3 regions of the Streptomyces sp. NBC_01618 genome follow, and region 3 is predicted to be linked to each of the others. Evidence: riboswitches for the same ligand, from Rfam matches in the RefSeq annotation. Region 3 holds a riboswitch; each other region holds the start of a gene.
The links. A riboswitch is a leader RNA that binds a small molecule or an ion and turns the genes downstream of it on or off. The one in region 3 is predicted to bind thiamine pyrophosphate.
Positions count from the first base shown of each region.

Region 1 (6,274 bases), 3.9 Mb from region 3:
ATGGCCGGGATCGGGCGCCACAGGGTCGGCACGATGCCGCCGGAGTACACCACGGGGTACGGCTGGGCGAGACCGGCGGGCTGTCCGTCGACCGCGACCTGCACCTCACGGTAGGGGCCGCCGCCGCAGAGGTAGTCCGGAGCGGTTTCCGCCAGGTCGCTGGGGACCGCGTCGAACCACTGCTCGTCGCAGCCGCCCCCGCGTGCGTAGACCTCCAGGCGCGCGTTGGTCAGATTGCGCGGGAAGGTGACCTCGGTGCGGGTGGAGCCGCCCTTGCCGACGTTCATCCAGGGGGCGCCGGCGGAGTTGGTGTTACCGAGCGGGATGATGCTGTCAGCCGTGGTGGCGGCCGGGTGACGCTTGTCGGCCTGGTAGTACGTGATCTTCAGGTTGATCTTGTACACGCCGGTGTACGTCTCGTTGACGACATTGCCCAGTTCGAGCTGGAGCTTCTGCGGGTCCTTGAGGAGCGGCGCGAAGTCGGTGATGTCCTTGGCGACGTGCCAGCTGATGCCGTCGCCGTCGGGCTCGGCGGTGCTGGTGCGGAAGACCTCCGCGCCACCGATGAAGACTGCGGCGAGGCGGTCGTACTGACGCCCCTTCACGCTGCCCGACCAGTCGAGGACGACCTTGTTCCACGGACCCTTGCACTTCTCGGGCGGGGTGAGCGTGGTGGTGTACGGCGGTCCGCCGAGGGTGTAGCCGAAGTCGTGGTCGACGGCCGTCACCGAGCAGTGCTCGGTGTCCGGGCGGGAGACCGGCGGCAGCGCGTCGATCGGATCCTGGTAGTCGACAGCCGGGTTGGAGCCGGGCTTGGGAGTGTCGCCCGCGTACGCCGGGGCGGCGAGTGCGCCTCCGACCAGGGCAATCGACGCCGAGGCCATGGAGATTCCACGCAACGCGCGGGCCCATCTGTGTCGAAACATGCGCATCCTTCGAAGAGTATGAAATGAGCACTCTAAAAGATGCACAGTGCACTAACTTTTACCTCCCCCCAAGGAGTTGTCCATATATCGGACACCAACGTCCGCTTCCCGTACACCTATTGACGAGTCGCCGACTTCAGCGGTACGGAGGGGTCGGCGGCCCGTGCCGGATCGAGATGTGCCCCCGCCTCGATGAGCTTGCGCCCCTGCGCCAGATCGCGCGGCCGGCCGACGGCGAGGACCGCGACCAGGACGCCGTCGCGCAGCCAGCACACCGACCAGGAGGGACCGGCCGGATCGCCGCGCCACAGCAGGGTGTCGGCGCTCCCGTGGTGGCCCGCGTACTGCACGAACCGGTCGAACTGCTCGGACCAGAAGTACGGCACGGGGTCGTACGTCAGCGGCGCGGGTTCACCGTCGGCAGCGCCGGCGATGATGTTGGCGGCGGCGGTCCGCGGGCCCTGGAGGGCGTTGTCCCAGTGGTGGACGAGCAGGCGTTCGCCGTACCGGGCGGAGGGGAACGAGGCGCAGTCACCGACCGCGTACACATCGGGGAGCGAGGTGCGCAGCGCCCCGTCGGCGGTCACCGATCCGTCGGGGCCGAGCGCGATGCCGGAGCCGGCCAGCCAGCCGGTGGCGGGCCGTGCGCCGATTCCGACGACGACCGCTCCGGCCGGGATCGTGCGGCCGTCCGCGAGGATCACCCGGCCGGGTTCGATGCGGGCGACCCGGGCTCCGGTAAGGAGTTCGGCGCCGCTCTCGGCGTACCAGGCGGCCATCGGGGCGGCGACCTCGGCGGGCATCGCGCCCGCGAGGGGCCGGTCGGCGGCCTCGACGACGGTGACTTCGCAGCCCGCGGCGCGGGCCGCGGTGGCGAACTCGGCGCCGATCCAGCCCGCGCCGACGACCACGACGCCGTGCCGCTCGTCGAGGACGGGACGCAGCCGTGCCGCGTCGTCGAGGGTGCGCAACAGATGGACGCCGGGAACGCCCTCGGCGCCGGGCAGGACGACCGGTTCGGCGCCGGTCGCGATCACCAGGACGTCGTATGCAACGGGTCCTGACGGGGTGTCCAGCTCATGCGCGCCCGGCCGCACACCGGTGACTTCGCGACCCAGCTGCAGATCGATGTCCAGCGCGTCGAAGTCGACGTCGAAGGCGGAGTCCTCGGCCTTGCCGAGCAGTACCGCCTTGGACAGCGGGGGTCGGTCGTAGGGCTGGTGCGGTTCGGCGCCGATGAGGACGAGGGAGCCGGTGAAGCCCTGTTCCCTCAGCGCCACCGCCGTCTGTACGCCGGCCATGCCCGCGCCGACGATGACGACGCGGCGCCCTGACTGCCGGTCCGGCTGCTCTGACTGCTGCTGCTCGCTCACCCGTACACCTTACGCATCTGACGGTCCGTCAGGAAAGAGGGATCTCTTCCACCGCGCTCGTCCCGCTGCCCTCCTGCGACTCCCATTCCCATCGCTCGTCCAGCCGGACCCGTCCGTCCGGGAGATCGACGACGGTGGAGACGCAGTGACCGGAAGACGTTGTTCCGTCGTGCTTGAGCTGGACGTACCTGAAGTCGAGGGTGTCCTCGACGCGGGTGCCGACGAGATGGCCGCGGATCACGTCGCCGCCGGCGTACTCGGCCCAGATCCGGCCGCCCTCCTCGTGGTACGTGAAGCGGGTACGGGTACCGACCTGGCCCGGGGCCTGGTCGGCGACCGGTGAGAGGACGAGTCCGTCGAGCGAACGGGCCACGGTGACGGCTCCCTTACAGGGTCCGGAGGGCTGGGTTTAGGGTGGCCAACGTAAAACACTCGCGGGAGCCCGGACGCACCGGGCTGAGAGGGAGGCTGGGGCGGCCTCCGACCGTACGAACCTGATCCGGGTCATGCCGGCGAAGGGAGGGGCTGGACGCCCATGCGTTCTTCTCGGAACGGAAACGGATCCGACGTCCTGGTCGTCGGGGGCGGGATCATCGGTCTGGTGACCGCCTGGCGGGCCGCGCAACGCGGACTGCGCATCGCGGTCGCCGACCCCGAACCGGGCGGCGGGGCCGCCCAGGTGGCGGCCGGCATGCTGGCCGCCGTCACCGAACTCCACTACGGCGAACAGATGCTGCTGGCCCTCAATGTCGCCTCGGCCGCCCGCTATCCGGCCTTCGCGGCCGAACTGGAAGCGGCGAGCGGGCGGGAGACCGGTTTCCGCGCCTGCGGCACCCTGGCCGTCGCGCTGGACTCCGACGACCGCGCCCATCTGCGGGAACTGCACGCCCTGCAGCAGCGTTCGGGCCTGGAGTCGCAGTGGCTCACGGGCCGCGAATGCCGCCGTCTGGAGCCGATGCTCGCACCCAACGTACGCGGCGGTCTGCGGGTCGACGGCGACCACCAGATCGATCCGCGCCGGCTGGCCGCCGCGCTGCTGACCGCCTGCGAGCGGGCCCGGGTGGTCTTCCACCGCGGCCGGGTGGAGCGCCTGACGGTCGTACGCGACCGGGCCGCCGGAGCCGTGCTCGCCGGGGGTACGGAGCTCGGCGCCGACCAGGTCGTGCTCGCCGCGGGCAGCCTCAGCGGCCGCCTCCCGGGGCTGCCGGACGAGGTCGTGCCACCGGTCCGGCCGGTGAAGGGGCAGGTGCTGCGGCTGACCGTGCCCGCCGCGTACGCGCCCTTCCTCACCCGGACCGTCCGGGCCATGGTCCGGGGCAGCCATGTCTATCTCGTACCGCGCGAGAACGGCGAACTGGTCGTCGGCGCCACCAGCGAGGAGATGGGCTGGGACACCACGGTCACGGCGGGTGGCGTCTACGAGCTGCTGCGGGACGCCCACGAGCTGGTGCCCGGCATCACCGAACTGCCGCTCACCGAGACCCGCGCCGGTCTGCGCCCCGCCTCCCCCGACAACGCCCCGCTGCTCGGCCCCACCGCCCTGCCCGGCCTCCACCTCGCCACCGGCCACCACCGCAACGGGGTGCTGCTCACCCCCGTCACCGGTGACGTCATGGCGGCGCTGCTGGCCGACGGCGAGCTGCCCGAGCCGGCCCGCCCCTTCACCCCGCACCGCTTCCAGCCCGCCGCCCCCGTACGTCAGGAGCAGCCCGCATGACCGAGCCCGCGCCCCGCCCCCGGACCGCACCGCCCTCCGATCCCGCACCCGTCTCCGTGTCCGTGTCCGTGTCCGTGAACGGCGAGGTCCGTCTCCTCGCCGCGGGCACCACCCTGGACGCCCTTGTCGCCACCCTGACCACGGCGCACTCCGGCGTCGCAACCGCCGTCAACGAGACCGTCGTCCCGCGCGGCCGGTGGTCCGCGACCGTGCTCGGTGACGGTGACCGTGTCGAGGTCCTGACCGCGGTCCAGGGAGGCTGACCATGTCCGACGACCTCTTCGCTCTCGGCGACACCGCCTTCGGTTCCCGGCTGATCATGGGAACGGGCGGGGCGCCCAGCCTCGACGTGCTGGAGCGTTCCCTGACCGTCTCCGGTACCGAGCTCACCACCGTCGCGATGCGCCGCCTCGACCCGACCGTGCAGGGCTCGGTGCTCTCCGTCCTCCAGCGGCTCTCCATCCGCGTGCTGCCGAACACCGCGGGCTGCTTCACCGCGGGCGAGGCCGTGCTGACCGCCCGGCTGGCCCGCGAGGCGCTCGGCACCGACTGGATCAAGCTGGAGGTGGTGGCCGACGAGCGGACCCTGCTGCCCGATCCGATCGAGCTGCTGGACGCCGCGGAGACCCTGGTGGACGACGGCTTCACGGTGCTTCCGTACACCAATGACGACCCGGTGCTGGCCCGCAGGCTCCAGGACGTGGGGTGCGCGGCGATCATGCCGCTCGGCTCCCCCATCGGCTCCGGCCTCGGCATCCGCAATCCGCACAACTTCCAGCTGATCGTCGAGCAGGCCCGGGTGCCGGTGATTCTCGACGCGGGCGCCGGGACGGCCTCGGACGCGGCGCTCGCGATGGAGCTGGGGTGCGCGGCGGTGATGCTGGCGTCCGCGGTGACCCGGGCCCAGGAGCCGGAGCTGATGGCCGCGGCGATGCGGCACGCGGTGGAGGCCGGGCGGCTGGCGTACCGCGCGGGCCGGATCCCGCGCCGCCATTTCGCCGAGGCTTCGTCGCCGGTGAAGGGGCGTGCGGCGCTGGACCCGGAGCGCCCGGCGTTCTGACCCGCCGGGACGCCGTGGACCGCATGTTCCTGTCACGGCTCGGCTGCAGTACGGCCCCGGGACCGCTCCGGCCCGTGGGAGGTGTCCGTGGCGGCTCGTAGACTCGCATGTGTGGATACGACCCTCCAGGACCCTCTCGTCGGGCAGCTGCTCGACGGCCGCTACCGCGTCGATGCCCGCATCGCCGTGGGCGGCATGGCCACGGTCTACCGGGCCGTGGACACCCGGCTCGACCGGGTGCTCGCCCTCAAGGTGATGCACCCGGCACTCGCCACCGACGCCTCGTTCGTCGAGCGCTTCATCCGCGAGGCCAAGTCCGTGGCCCGGCTCGCGCACCCCAATGTGGTCGCGGTCTTCGACCAGGGCACGCAGGGCCAGTACGTGTACCTCGCGATGGAGTACGTCGCGGGCTGCACGCTGCGTGACGTGCTGCGCGACCGCGGCGCCCTGCAGCCAAGAGCCGCGCTGGACATCCTGGAGCCGGTCCTCGCCGCCCTCGGCGCCGCGCACCGTGCGGGCTTCGTGCACCGTGACATGAAGCCGGAGAACGTCCTCATAGGGGACGACGGCCGGGTCAAGGTCGCGGACTTCGGTCTCGTACGGGCGGTGGGCGCCGTCACCAACACCACCGGGTCGGTCCTGGGCACCGTCTCCTATCTCGCTCCCGAGCAGATCGAGCACGGCACGGCGGACACCCGTACCGATGTGTACGCCTGCGGTGTCGTCCTGTACGAAATGCTGACCGGTGCCAAGCCGCGTGCCGGAGACACCCCCGCCCAGGTGATCTACCAGCACCTCAACGAGGACGTCCCGGCCCCCTCGGCCGTCGTTCCGGGGCTCCCGGTCGCGCTCGACGACCTGGTGGCGAGCGCCACCGCCCGTAACCCCGAGGTCCGCCCGTTCGACGCGGTGGCACTGCTCGCCGAGGCCCGTGAGGCCCGCTCCGGCCTCACGGACGCCCAGCTGGACGCCGTACCGCCGCAGGCCCTCGCCGAGGCGCACGACGCCGCCGAGGACCGTACGAGCGTGATCCCGCGGCTGGTCCCGGCCGATCAGGGCGTCGCCCATCACACCAGCCGGCTGGAGATGCCCGCGCCGATGCCGCCGCGGCCCGTGCCGCGCGGACCCTGGCGCCTCGGTCCGCGGCGCTCCGTCATGGCCGCGGTCGTCGCCGTGCTGCTGGTGCTGGGGGTCGGCA
Region 1 covers NZ_CP109297.1:1,993,694-1,999,967, forward strand. The annotation lists gene OH735_RS09425 (peptide-N4-asparagine amidase) at 1-926, opposite strand, end outside; gene OH735_RS09430 (NAD(P)/FAD-dependent oxidoreductase) at 1,043-2,299, opposite strand; gene OH735_RS09435 (hypothetical protein) at 2,328-2,672, opposite strand; TPP riboswitch at 2,724-2,837, shown strand; gene thiO (glycine oxidase ThiO) at 2,835-4,016, shown strand; gene thiS (sulfur carrier protein ThiS) at 4,013-4,279, shown strand; gene OH735_RS09450 (thiazole synthase) at 4,282-5,076, shown strand; gene pknB (Stk1 family PASTA domain-containing Ser/Thr kinase) at 5,188-6,274, shown strand, end outside.
Region 1: linked by a shared signal. The riboswitch ahead of thiO (glycine oxidase ThiO) and the one ahead of OH735_RS27490 (thiamine ABC transporter substrate binding subunit) in region 3 are both predicted to bind thiamine pyrophosphate.

Region 2 (6,274 bases), 1.9 Mb from region 3:
CCTCCGCGCGTCTAGCATCGAAGTATCGGAGCAGCGGAACAGGAACTCACAGAGACGAGGCAAGGACGATGGCCGTGCGGGAGATATTCGCGGGGATGCCCTGGTGGGTGAAGTGGATCGCGGTGCCGGTCATCGCGATCGTCGTGTTCGGCGGCCTGATCGCCAGCGTGGTCGGGTTCGTCATCGGTCTGCTCTTCAAGGTTCTCGTCTTCGTGATCCTGGTCGGCGGACTCGTCTTCGTCGTACGCAAGTTCATGTCGTCGTCCTCCTCGCGCGGCGACTGGTAGGACGATCGGAAGGCCGCCGGGGCGATTAGCCCAGCTGAGCTAAGCAGCAGACGAAACGACCTCCCTCGCGGATGCGGCCGATATGGTGGCAGTCCGCCGCCACCACCTGGGAATTAACTGTCCGTCACCACCCTGACCAGTGGTTTGTACGGCGTTCGGTCTCCGAACCCCAGTCATGCGGCGGTCTGTGGGGGCGGCCCCCGCAGGCGGGCTGACCGCCCGTCACCATGCCTGGGGGTGACCGTTGACCACGGCATCGAGCACCGCTGTCCCGACGTTGATCGGTTCGGTTCAGCGAGCGCTGAGGCTGCTGGAAGCTGTGGGTGCCCATCGGGACGGGGCGCCCGCGAAGCAGTTGGCAAGGGAAGCGGGCCTTCCCCTTCCCACTGCCTACCATCTGCTGCGCACCCTGGCCCACGAGGGCTATCTGCGCAGGGAGAACGGCGTCTTCCTCTTCGGAACCGCCGCCGAGCGCCTGGTCGGTGAGGGTTCGCTGCAGATTCGTCGCAGCAGAATGACGGAGTCGCTGAGCCGCTGGCGCGACACCATCGGCGCACCGGTGTACTGCGCCGTCTACCGCGAGGGCGAGATCGAACTCGTCGCCGTCACCGACACCCCGGCCACCCCCGCGGTGGGCGAGTGGGCGTCCTTCCGGGAGACCGGGCATGCCCATGCGATCGGGCAGTGTCTGCTGAGCCAACTCGACGAGAAGGCCCGCGAGGACCATCTGGACCGGCATCCGGTACGGCCGCTGACCCGCTACTCGGTGAAGGACCGCGTGACGTTCCTTGAGCGGTTGCGGTCGCTGGAGCGAATGGAACCTGTCATCGAACGACAGGAGTACGCCCTGGGGACGGTCTGTGCGGCCATCCCGATCGCTGCCGGATTCACCGCCGCCGCGATGGCCATTTCGGTACCCCTGGAGCAAGAAGACCGGTTGCTCCCCGCAGTCGAACAACTACGTGGCGAAGTGGCCAACCTCTTGCGTTCGTTCGTGTTCTCTATCAGTATCTGAAAAATCACTCCTTGTGATCTGCTATCGCGTGCACCACGATGGCGTCAATAGGGCCATGGGGGATCATTCCTGGCCAGATTCATCTACTGCGGGGTTGGACGATGCGCGAGTCGGTTCAAGCTGAGGTCATGATGAGCTTCCTCGTTTCCGAGGAGCTCTCTTTCCGGATCCCGGTGGAGCTCCGGTACGAAGTGTGTGATCCGTATGCGATCCGGATGACCTTCCATCTGCCCGGCGACGCCCCCGTCACCTGGGCATTCGGCCGTGAGCTGCTGCTCGACGGCCTCAACAGCCCCAGTGGCGACGGCGATGTGCACATCGGACCCACGGAGCCCGAGGGGCTTTCCGATGTGCACATCCGGCTTCAGGTGGGCGAGGACCGCGCCCTCTTCCGGGCCGGTACCGCCCCACTTGTGGCTTTTCTCGATCGGACGGACAAACTCGTGCCGCTCGGGCAGGAGTGCACGCTGGGTGACTTCGAGGGCAATCTGGAAGAGGCACTGGGCCGGATCCTCGCCAAGGAACAGAACGCCGGCTGAAGAGCACGGGGTCGCAGACAGGCCCGTCGGTCGAACGCGACACCTGCCGAATGGGTGAATCGCTCTCTGTGGTGGGGGCGTTCAAGGCTTCGCCCTGCGACGGCGGCCTCTCCCGGTCCGTACGGGTGCTGAAGCTCCGGCTTCCGCGCCGGGCCCTGTGCGGTCCGCGGAGACGACCAGCGCCGCGAGCACCGTCGTCACCGGCACCGAGGCGACCAGTCCGATCGAGCCGACCAGCGTTCGTACGATCTCTTCCGCCACCAGCTCGCTGTTGGCCACCGTCCCCACACTGCTCCGGGCGATCGAGAACAGCAGCAGCAGCGGCAGCGCCGCGCCCGCGTAGGCGAGCACCAGCGTATTGACGACCGAGGCGATGTGGTCGCGCCCGATTCTGATCCCTGCCCTGTAGAGCCCCCGCACACCCATCGTCGGGTTCGCCTGGTGCAACTCCCAGACCGCCGACGTCTGGGTGACCGTCACGTCGTCGAGGACGCCGAGCGACCCGATGATGACACCGGCCAGCAGCAGGCCGCTCATGTCGATGTGCGGGTACAGGCCGTGGATGAGACCGGTGATGTCGTCGGTGTTGCCGGTCAGGCTCGCCCAGCCGATGAAGAGCGATCCGAGCAGCCCGATCAGCAGGAGCGAGAGCAGTGTGCCGATCACCGCGACCGAGGTGCGGGCCGTCAGGCCGTGGCACATGTAGAGCGCGATCAGCATGATCGCACTGGCCCCGATCACCGCGACGAGCAGGGGATTCGAGCCCTGGAGGATGGCCGGGAGGATGAACAGGGTCAGTACCGCGAACGACACGGCGAGCGCGACCAGTGCCATCACCCCGCGCATCCTGCCCACCGCGACCACGACCAGCGCGAAGATCCCGGCCAGCAGAGCCATCGGGAACTTCCGGTTCACATCCGTCACCGAGTACTGCAGATCGTGGGGCGCGTCAGGGGCGTACGCCACGACCACGCCCTGACCCTGGCGCAACTGGCGCGGTGCGTCGGGCTGGACGACCTCGACGAAGGTCCGGCCCTTGTCGTGACCGGTCGTCACCTCGACGGTGGCCTTCTCGCACAGCCCCGGCCCGCTTCCCGACGACGGGGCGGTCTCGCCGCTGGTGGGCATCTGGGCGGCGTTCACGTCCTTGCAGTCCACCTTGTCGACCTTCACCACCTTCGCCTGCTGGGTCTGCCGGTCGAACCCGACACCGGTCCGCTCGTGCGGGGGTGCACCCCCAGGCCAGAGCACCGCCAGGCCGACGACGACCGCGGTGGCGAACGGGATGAGCACGGCCGCGATGACCTTGCGCAGATGCTTGGAGACGGGCGCGGCGGGGCCATGGCTGTGCGAGTGGCCGTGCTGATGGCCTCGCGGTTCGGAGTCGAATTGGGGGGACGTCACCGGCCGATCATCGCAAGAAGAGAGGGGCCCTCTGTTCATTACGCCGGACGGGGCACTAGCGTGGAGGAACCTTTGCACACGCGGGAGCTCGGAGCACCGGGCTGAGAGGGCGCTGATATCCGTACATCCGTACGGGACAGGCTGCGCCGACCGCCGAACCTGTTACCGGGTAATGCCGGCGTAGGGAGTAGGTCTCATGACCACAGCGGACGCACGCACGCCTGCCTCGAACCAGAGCGACGAGGCCGGGAAGTCCATCGGTTGGCACAAGGGATACGTCCAGGGCTCACGCCCGGACCTCCGGGTGCCGGTCCGGCAGGTGCACCTCACCAACGGCAAGGACGTGACGCTGTACGACACGTCGGGGCCGTACACCGATCCCACCACCGAGACCGATGTCCGTCGCGGGCTCGCACCGCTTCGGGAAAGCTGGATCATCGCGCGCGGCGACACCGAGGAGTACCCGGGCCGCCCCGCGCGCCCCGAGGACGACGGGCTCAAGCACACCTCGCCGCGAATGGGGTCTCCCCTGCTCGAGCGAAGTCGAGAGCTTGGGGAAGGGCTGCGCAACCTCGACGCGGTCTTCCCCGGCCGGCCCCGGCTGCCCCGCCGCAGCCGGGACGGGCAGCCGGTGACCCAGCTCGCGTATGCCCGCCGGGGTGAGATCACCCCGGAGATGGAGTACGTGGCGATCCGGGAGAACGTCGAGCCGGAGGTGGTGCGCGAGGAGATCGCCGCCGGCCGGGCCGTACTGCCGGCCAACGTCAACCACCCCGAGATCGAACCGATGATCATCGGGAAGCGGTTCCTGGTGAAGGTCAATGCCAACATCGGCAACTCCGCGGTGACGTCCTCCATCGAGGAGGAGGTGGAGAAGATGACGTGGGCGACGCGCTGGGGCGCCGACACCGTCATGGATCTGTCCACCGGCCGCAACATTCACACCACCCGTGAGTGGGTACTGCGCAACTCCCCCGTGCCGATCGGCACCGTTCCCCTCTACCAGGCGCTCGAAAAGGTCGACGGCCGGGCCGAGGAGCTGACCTGGGAGATCTACAAGGACACCGTCATCGAGCAGGCCGAGCAGGGCGTCGACTACATGACGGTCCACGCCGGCGTGCGCCTGCCGTACGTCCCGCTGACCGCCCGACGCAAGACCGGCATCGTCTCCCGCGGCGGTTCGATCATGGCGGCGTGGTGCCTCGCGCACCACAAGGAGTCGTTCCTGTACGAGCACTTCGAGGAGCTCTGCGAGATCCTCGCCACGTACGACGTGACGTACTCGCTGGGCGACGGTCTGCGCCCCGGCTCGATCGCCGACGCCAACGACGAGGCCCAGTTCGCCGAACTGCGCACACTCGGCGAACTGAACACGATCGCCAAGCGGCACGGCGTCCAGACCATGATCGAGGGCCCGGGCCATGTCCCGATGCACAAGATCAAGGAGAACATCGACCTCCAGCAGGAGATCTGCGAGGAGGCACCCTTCTACACGCTCGGCCCGCTGACCACCGATGTCGCTCCGGCGTACGACCACATCACCTCGGGCATCGGCGCGGCGATGATCGCGTGGTGGGGCACGGCGATGCTCTGTTACGTCACGCCCAAGGAGCACCTCGGCCTGCCCAACCGAGACGATGTGAAGACCGGCGTCATCACGTACAAGATCGCGGCCCATGCGGCGGATCTCGCGAAGGGGCACCCGGGGGCGCAGGACTGGGACGACGCGCTCTCCGACGCCCGTTTCGAATTCCGCTGGGAGGACCAGTTCAATCTGGCTCTCGACCCGGTCACTGCGCGGGAGTTCCACGACGAGACGCTGCCCGCCGAACCGGCGAAGACCGCGCACTTCTGCTCGATGTGCGGGCCGAAATTCTGTTCGATGAAGATCTCCCAGGACATCCGTCGTGAACACGGCGGTTCGCAGGCGGAGATCGAGGCGGGCATGGCGGAGAAGTCCAAGGAGTTCGCGGCGGCCGGCAATCGGGTCTATCTGCCGATCGCGGACTGATCCGTCCGACGCGTGGCGAGTGGCGAGGACCGCGTCAGGTCTTCGCCACTGTTCCTGGCGGGGTACGTGCCCCCCGGACCCGGTCAGTCCGGTTCATGCTCCGGGCCACCGAAGTCGGGGCTGGTGAAGTCCGGGCTGGTGAAGGTCGGGCGGGGGCCCGCCGCCGGGCCGTCGTCGGGGCTGGTGAAGTCCGGCCGGCTGTAGCCGATCTTCGGGATGCGGTGCTCCGAGCGGTGCGGGGTGCGTGCGGCGAGGCCGGCCTCGGGGTCGGCGAGCGCGTCCCTGAGGAACGGCAGGATGCCGCGCTCCAGCAGGGCGTGGCGCCATGCCTCCCTGGCGCGCGCCACATCCTCCGGAAGTTCGCTCCCGGGATCCTCGGCGGGCTGCGACGTCGACCCGTTGCGCAGTGCGGTGACGAGCAGCCCGACGGCGGCGGCCAGGATCGCGGCGGCCATGACCGCCGCGAAGAACCAGCCCGCGGCGACCATGGTGGAGGCGAAGGACGGCGGCGGGCTGAGCAGTTTCAGCAGATAACCGGCCAGCAGGAATATGAACGCGGCGGTGCCGGCGAGCACGGGCGCCAGAACCGTGACGACGGCTCCTATGCCGGCGCCCGACTCGCTCCGACGGTTCGTGCCGGACCCGGGACCGGTGTCCTCGTCCGTTCCTTCGTCCGGTCCGCGCAGCTCTTCGCGGGCCTTCACATAGTGCTCGTACTCGGTGGCGGCCGTCGCGGTGATCAGCGCCGTGGCGTCCAGCGCCATGGTGCGCAGCTGCACGGCGTTGAGCCGCTCGCCGACCGCGGCCAGATCCGGTCGTTCATGGGCGTGGCGCAGTGCGTCGTCGAGGATCCGCTCGTACTCGGGGCGGTCCTCGGCCAGCAGGTGCGGAGCGCTGTTCATGTGCATCCCCCGATGCTCCGTTGGGCCTGAATGCCCGCTCGGACCGGGCAGTTGGGCGGAAACGGAGGAGAGCCTGCTACTGATACGCCGATGGTAGAGCGCCCACGGCACGGGGT
Region 2 covers NZ_CP109297.1:3,994,229-4,000,502, forward strand. The annotation lists gene OH735_RS18670 (DUF5326 family protein) at 75-287, shown strand; gene OH735_RS18675 (IclR family transcriptional regulator) at 532-1,302, shown strand; gene OH735_RS18680 (SsgA family sporulation/cell division regulator) at 1,404-1,841, shown strand; gene OH735_RS18685 (YibE/F family protein) at 1,923-3,245, opposite strand; TPP riboswitch at 3,316-3,449, shown strand; gene thiC (phosphomethylpyrimidine synthase ThiC) at 3,442-5,256, shown strand; gene OH735_RS18695 (hypothetical protein) at 5,340-6,164, opposite strand.
Region 2: linked by a shared signal. The riboswitch ahead of thiC (phosphomethylpyrimidine synthase ThiC) and the one ahead of OH735_RS27490 (thiamine ABC transporter substrate binding subunit) in region 3 are both predicted to bind thiamine pyrophosphate.

Region 3 (6,274 bases):
TCGTCCTGGAGCAGGCGTTCGCCAAGGACAACAAGAAGTCCGTCCAGAAGGTTCTGGACGAGGCCGGTGTCACCCTGAAGCGCTTCTCGCGCATCAAGGTCGGCATCTGAGTCTGTCCGCGAACAACGGTGGACCCCGTTAGGGTCCAGTGCAGTCGTCGGCCGCACTCATGCCGTACGACCGCAGATCTGACGAGGAGGCCATTGCCGCTGAGGGACACCAGACCCACCGGCAATGGCCTTCTTCGTATGTGCACGAGGAGAATCTCCATGAACAAGGGCGCGGACGCCGCCAAAGGTGACCACAAGCGCGAGGACGGCAAGGTGCCCGGACGCTTCATGCTGAAGCTGTCCGGAGAAGCGTTCGCCGGCGGCGGAGGTCTCGGTGTAGACCCCGACGTCGTACACGCCATCGCCCGGGAAATCGCGGCAGTCGTCCGCGACGGCGCGGAAATCGCGGTTGTCATCGGCGGCGGCAACTTCTTCCGCGGTGCCGAACTCCAGCAACGCGGCATGGACCGGGCCCGGTCCGACTACATGGGCATGCTCGGCACGGTCATGAACTGCCTGGCTCTCCAGGACTTCCTGGAGAAGGAGGGCATCGACTCCCGGGTCCAGACCGCCATCACCATGGGACAGGTCGCGGAGCCGTACATCCCGCTGCGCGCCGTGCGCCACCTGGAGAAGGGCCGCGTCGTCATCTTCGGCGCCGGTATGGGGATGCCGTACTTCTCCACCGACACCACCGCTGCCCAGCGCGCCCTGGAGATCGACGCCCAGGCGCTGCTCATGGGCAAGAACGGCGTGGACGGGGTCTACGACTCCGACCCGAAGACCAACCCCGACGCGGTGAAGTTCGACGCCCTCGAGTACAGCGAGGTGCTCGCCCGCGATCTCAAGGTCGCCGACGCCACCGCCATCACGCTCTGCCGTGACAACCAGCTGCCGATCCTTGTCTTCGAACTGACGGCCGCGGGCAATATCGCCCGCGCGGTCAAGGGTGAGAAGATCGGCACGCTCGTGAGTGACCAGGGCACCCGGGCCTGAGAACCGGGGGGCCTTCCCGGCAAGCCGTGGGAGGGCCCGGGGCCTGCGGGGAACACCCCGGGACAGGTCCCGAAGGATGGACAACGGCCTGCCGGTCGGACACCGTGCAGGTGAGGACGCGACCCAGGACCCGCCGGGCCCGAGCACGCCGGGCCCACTCAAGACACGCAGGAGCACGTGGTGATCGAAGAAACCCTCCTTGAGGCCGAGGAGAAGATGGAGAAGGCCGTCGTCGTAGCGAAGGAGGACTTCGCCGCGATCCGTACCGGCCGTGCCCACCCGGCGATGTTCAACAAGATCGTCGCCGACTACTACGGCGCGCTGACCCCGATCAACCAGCTCGCCTCGTTCTCGGTGCCCGAGCCGCGCATGGCCGTCGTGACGCCGTTCGACAAGAGCGCGCTGCGCAACATCGAACAGGCCATCCGCGACTCGGACCTCGGCGTCAACCCGAGCAACGACGGCAATATCATCCGAGTGACCTTCCCGGACCTCACCGAGGAGCGTCGTCGCGAGTACATCAAGGTCGCGAAGACGAAGGCCGAGGACTCCAAGATCTCCATCCGGGCCGTGCGCCGCAAGGCCAAGGAGACGCTCGACAAGCTGGTCAAGGACAAGGAGACCGGCGAGGACGAGGTGCGTCGCGCCGAGAAGGAACTGGACGACACCACCGCGAAGTACGTCGCACAGGTCGACGAGCTGCTCAAGCACAAGGAAGCCGAGCTGCTCGAAGTCTGATGAACGACTCTTCCTGGGGCGCCCCGCAGAGAGCCGGCCACTGGGGTCCGCCCGAGATGCAGGCAGCTCCGGCGGGTCCTGCATACGATGTGCATGACGCCCAGCAGACTCGGCCCATGCCCATCGTGCCGGACGCGTCCGACACAGGTAGAGACGCTGACGACCATGATGACCGGGACCAGGGGGCCGCACGCCTGAGCGGCGGCCCCCTGTTCCGCGACGAGAAGCCGCAGGAGCCCATGTCCACCGCGCCGCCTCCCCCGCAGAAGAAACGTGCGGGCCGTGATCTGCGAGCCGCCATAGGGGTCGGTGTGGGGCTCGGCGCCGTCATCGTCGCCTCGCTGTTCATCGTGAAGGCCGTCTTCGTCGGTGTGATCGCCGTCGCCGTCGTCGTGGGCCTGTGGGAGCTCACCTCCCGGCTGGAGGAGCGCAAGGGCATCAAGGCGCCGCTCATCCCGCTGGCGGTCGGTGGCGCGGCGATGGTCGTGGCCGGATACGCGCGGGGTGCCGAGGGCGCCTGGGTGGCGATGGCGCTGACCGCGCTCGCGGTGCTCGTCTGGCGGATGACCGAGCCTCCGGAGGGCTACCTCAAGGACGTCACGGCGGGAGTGTTCGCCGCGTTCTACGTACCGTTCCTGGCCACCTTCGTTGCCATGCTCCTGACCGCGGACGACGGACCGCAGCGGGTGCTCACCTTCCTGCTGCTGACCGTGGTCAGTGACACGGGCGCGTACGCCGTCGGCTGGCGCTTCGGGAAGCACAAGCTCGCGCCGCGCATCAGTCCCGGGAAGACCCGCGAGGGCCTGTTCGGGGCCGTCGCCTTCGCGATGGCCGCCGGTGCGCTGTGCATGCAGTTCCTGATCGACGGCGGTACCTGGTGGCAGGGGCTGCTGCTGGGGCTCGCGGTCGCGGCCACCGCCACCCTCGGTGACCTGGCTGAGTCGATGATCAAGCGGGACCTCGGCATCAAGGACATGGGCACGCTGCTGCCGGGGCACGGCGGCATCATGGACCGGCTGGACTCGCTGCTGCCGACCGCCCCGGTGGTCTGGCTGCTGCTGGTGCTGTTTGTGGGCTCCGGTTGATCCCCCGCGCTCTACCTTCCTGACCTGGGCTTTTACGAGTGAGGGTCCGTTGTCCACAGGGCGGCGGGCCCTCACTGTTCTGTCTGCGACACTGGATGGACCATGCCTAATCCCGGAGAACTCACTTTCGTCGCGCCCCGCGGAGCCAAGAAGCCGCCGCGGCATCTCGCCGACCTCACGCCCGCCGAGCGCAAGGAAGCCGTTGCCGCGATCGGCGAGAAGCCGTTCCGCGCCCAGCAGCTCTCGCAGCACTACTTCGCGCGGTACGCGCACGACCCGGCGGAGTGGACCAACATCCCGGCCGGTTCGCGGGACAAGCTCGCCGAAGCGATGTTCCCCGACCTGATGTCCGTGGTCCGCCACATCAGCTGTGACGACGACACCACCCGTAAGACGCTGTGGAAGCTGCATGACGGGACGCTCGTCGAATCCGTCCTGATGCGCTACCCGGAGCGGGTGACGATGTGTATCTCGTCACAGGCGGGATGCGGGATGAACTGCCCGTTCTGCGCCACGGGACAGGCCGGTCTCGACCGCAATCTGTCGACCGCCGAGATCGTCCACCAGATCGTGGACGGCATGCGGGCGCTGCGCGACGGGGAGGTCCCGGGGGGCCCGGCGCGGCTCTCCAACATCGTCTTCATGGGCATGGGCGAGCCGCTCGCCAACTACAAGCGGGTGGTCGGCGCGATCCGCCGGCTGACCGACCCGGAGCCGGACGGGCTGGGGCTCTCGCAGCGCGGGATCACCGTTTCCACCGTCGGCCTGGTGCCCGCGATGCTCCGCTTCGCCGACGAGGGCTTCAAGTGCCGTCTCGCCGTCTCGCTGCACGCCCCGGACGACGAGCTGCGCGACACGCTCGTCCCCGTGAACACGCGGTGGAAGGTGGGTGAGGTGCTGGACGCCGCGTGGGAGTACGCGGAGAAGTCCGGTCGTCGCATCTCCATCGAGTACGCGCTGATCCGGGACATCAACGACCAGGCGTGGCGCGGCGATCGGCTCGGCCGGCTCCTCAAGGGGAAGCGGGTGCACGTCAACCTGATCCCGCTGAACCCCACGCCCGGGTCCAAGTGGACCGCGTCGCGTCCCGAGGACGAGAAGGCGTTCGTCGAGGCGATCGCGGCACACGGGGTGCCGGTGACCGTGCGGGACACCCGTGGCCAGGAGATCGACGGGGCCTGCGGGCAGCTGGCGGCGGCCGAGCGCTGAGGTCGGAACGGCCCGTGTAACCTGGGCCTGAAATCAACTTCATAGAATCAACTTCATATTCCGACAGGGGAGCGCCACAGCGCTGAGAGTGCGGCACCGAGGACAGGTCGGCCGCAGACCCTCTGAACCTCGCCCGGGTCATTCCGGGTAGGAAGTTCGGTCATCAACTCATGCTGTTGCGCCCTGCCCGCCTCCCGTGGGCAGGGCCGCGTCTCTTCCTGGCCAAAACCCAGGAGGAATCCACAATGAGCACCACGCGCAGGACCAAGCAGCTCGCGGCGACGGCCGTTGCCGCCGCGCTCGGCGTCACCGCACTTGCCGGATGCGGGAGTTCCGGTACGTCGGGCTCCGGTTCCGGCTCCACGAAGAGCTCGGGCTCGAAGACCGTGACGCTCGTCAGCCATGACTCCTTCAACGCCTCCAAGGACGTGCTGAAGGAGTTCACCGAACAGACCGGCTACACCGTCAAGGTTCTGAAGAGTGGCGATGCGGGTGTCGCCCTCAACCAGGAGATCCTGACCAAGGGATCGCCGCGTGGTGACGTGTTCTTCGGCGTCGACAACACCCTGCTCTCCCGCGCCCTCGACAGCGGCCTCTTCACGCCGTACGAGGCGAAGGGCGTCGACCAGGTGGCGTCCGATGCCCAACTCGACGCCGCCGAGCACCGGGTCACCCCGATCGACACCGGTGACATCTGCGTCAACTACGACAAGAAGTACTTCGCCGACAAGAAGCTCGCACCGCCGCAGTCCTTCGAGGACCTGACGAAGCCCGCGTACAAGAACCTCCTCGTCACCGAGAACGCCCAGACCTCCTCGCCCGGCCTCGGCTTCCTCCTCGGCACGGTTGCCACCTACGGCGAGAAGGGCTACCAGGACTACTGGAAGAAGCTGAAGAGCAACGGCGTCAAGGTCGTCGACAGTTGGGAGCAGGCGTACAACGAGGAGTTCTCAGGCTCCGCGGGCGGCAAGAAGGCCAAGGCCGACCGACCGCTCGTCGTCTCGTACGCCTCCAGCCCGCCCGTCGAGGTGCTCTACGCGAAGCCGCAGCCCGCGACGGCCCCGACCGGGGTGGCCACCGGGACCTGCTTCCGCCAGATCGAGTTCGCGGGGCTGCTGAACGGCGCGAAGAACGAGGCCGGCGGCAAGGCCCTGCTGGACTTCCTGATCAGCAAGAGGTTCCAGGAGGACATGCCGCTCAACATGTTCGTGAACCCGGTCACCGAGGGCGCGAAACTGCCGGAGCTCTTCACGAAGTTCGGCGCGACTGTGGACCGGCCGACGACCGTTGCCCCGGACGCGATCGCCAAGAACCGTGAGCAGTGGGTCCAGTCGTGGTCCTCGCTCGTAGTGAAGTAGCGAAGACACCCGTCCGCGGAACGGACGCGGGCGGGAAGGGCTCGGGCGGGACGGGCGCGCACCAGGACGGGCCGCGTGGTGCGGACCCGCTCCGCCGCTGTGGGCACGCGGATGTCACGCGCGCGAAGGCGCGGCGCGGGAGCGCGGTGCGGCTCGGCCTGATGGCCGTGCCCGTCGCGTTCTTCGCGCTGTTCTTCGCCTATCCGGTCACCGCGATCGTCGGCCGCGGCCTGAAGGCGGACGGCGTCTGGCAGTTCGGCCGGATCGGCGAGGTGCTGACCCGGCCGGACATTCGCGACGTCCTGTGGTTCACCACCTGGCAGGCGCTCGCCTCGACCGCGCTGACCCTGCTGATCGCGCTGCCCGGCGCCTATGTCTTCGCCCGCTACGACTTCCCCGGCAAACAGCTGCTGCGGGCGGTCGTCACCGTGCCGTTCGTCCTGCCGACCGTCGTCGTCGGTACGGCCTTCCTGGCGATGGTGGGGCGCGGCGGGTTCATGGACGAGCTCTGGGGTGTACGCCTCGACACCACCGTCTGGGCGATTCTGCTCGCCCATGTCTTCTTCAACTACGCGGTGGTCGTACGGACCGTGGGCGGGCTGTGGTCACAGCTCGACCCGCGGCAGGAGGAGGCCGCCCGGGTGCTGGGCGCCGGACGGTTCGCCGCCTGGCGGCGGGTCACCCTGCCGGCCCTCGCGCCCGCAGTGGCCGCTGCCGCGTTGATGGTCTTCCTCTTCACCTTCACCTCCTTCGGCGTCGTGCAGATCCTCGGCGGTCCGGGATACGCCACGCTGGAGGTGGAGATCTATCGGCAGACCGCCCAACTGCTCGCCCTGCC
Region 3 covers NZ_CP109297.1:5,898,853-5,905,126, forward strand. The annotation lists gene tsf (translation elongation factor Ts) at 1-110, shown strand, start outside; gene pyrH (UMP kinase) at 270-1,046, shown strand; gene frr (ribosome recycling factor) at 1,227-1,784, shown strand; gene OH735_RS27480 (phosphatidate cytidylyltransferase) at 1,784-2,869, shown strand; gene rlmN (23S rRNA (adenine(2503)-C(2))-methyltransferase RlmN) at 2,972-4,078, shown strand; TPP riboswitch at 4,134-4,250, shown strand; gene OH735_RS27490 (thiamine ABC transporter substrate binding subunit) at 4,324-5,436, shown strand; gene OH735_RS27495 (ABC transporter permease) at 5,598-6,274, shown strand, end outside.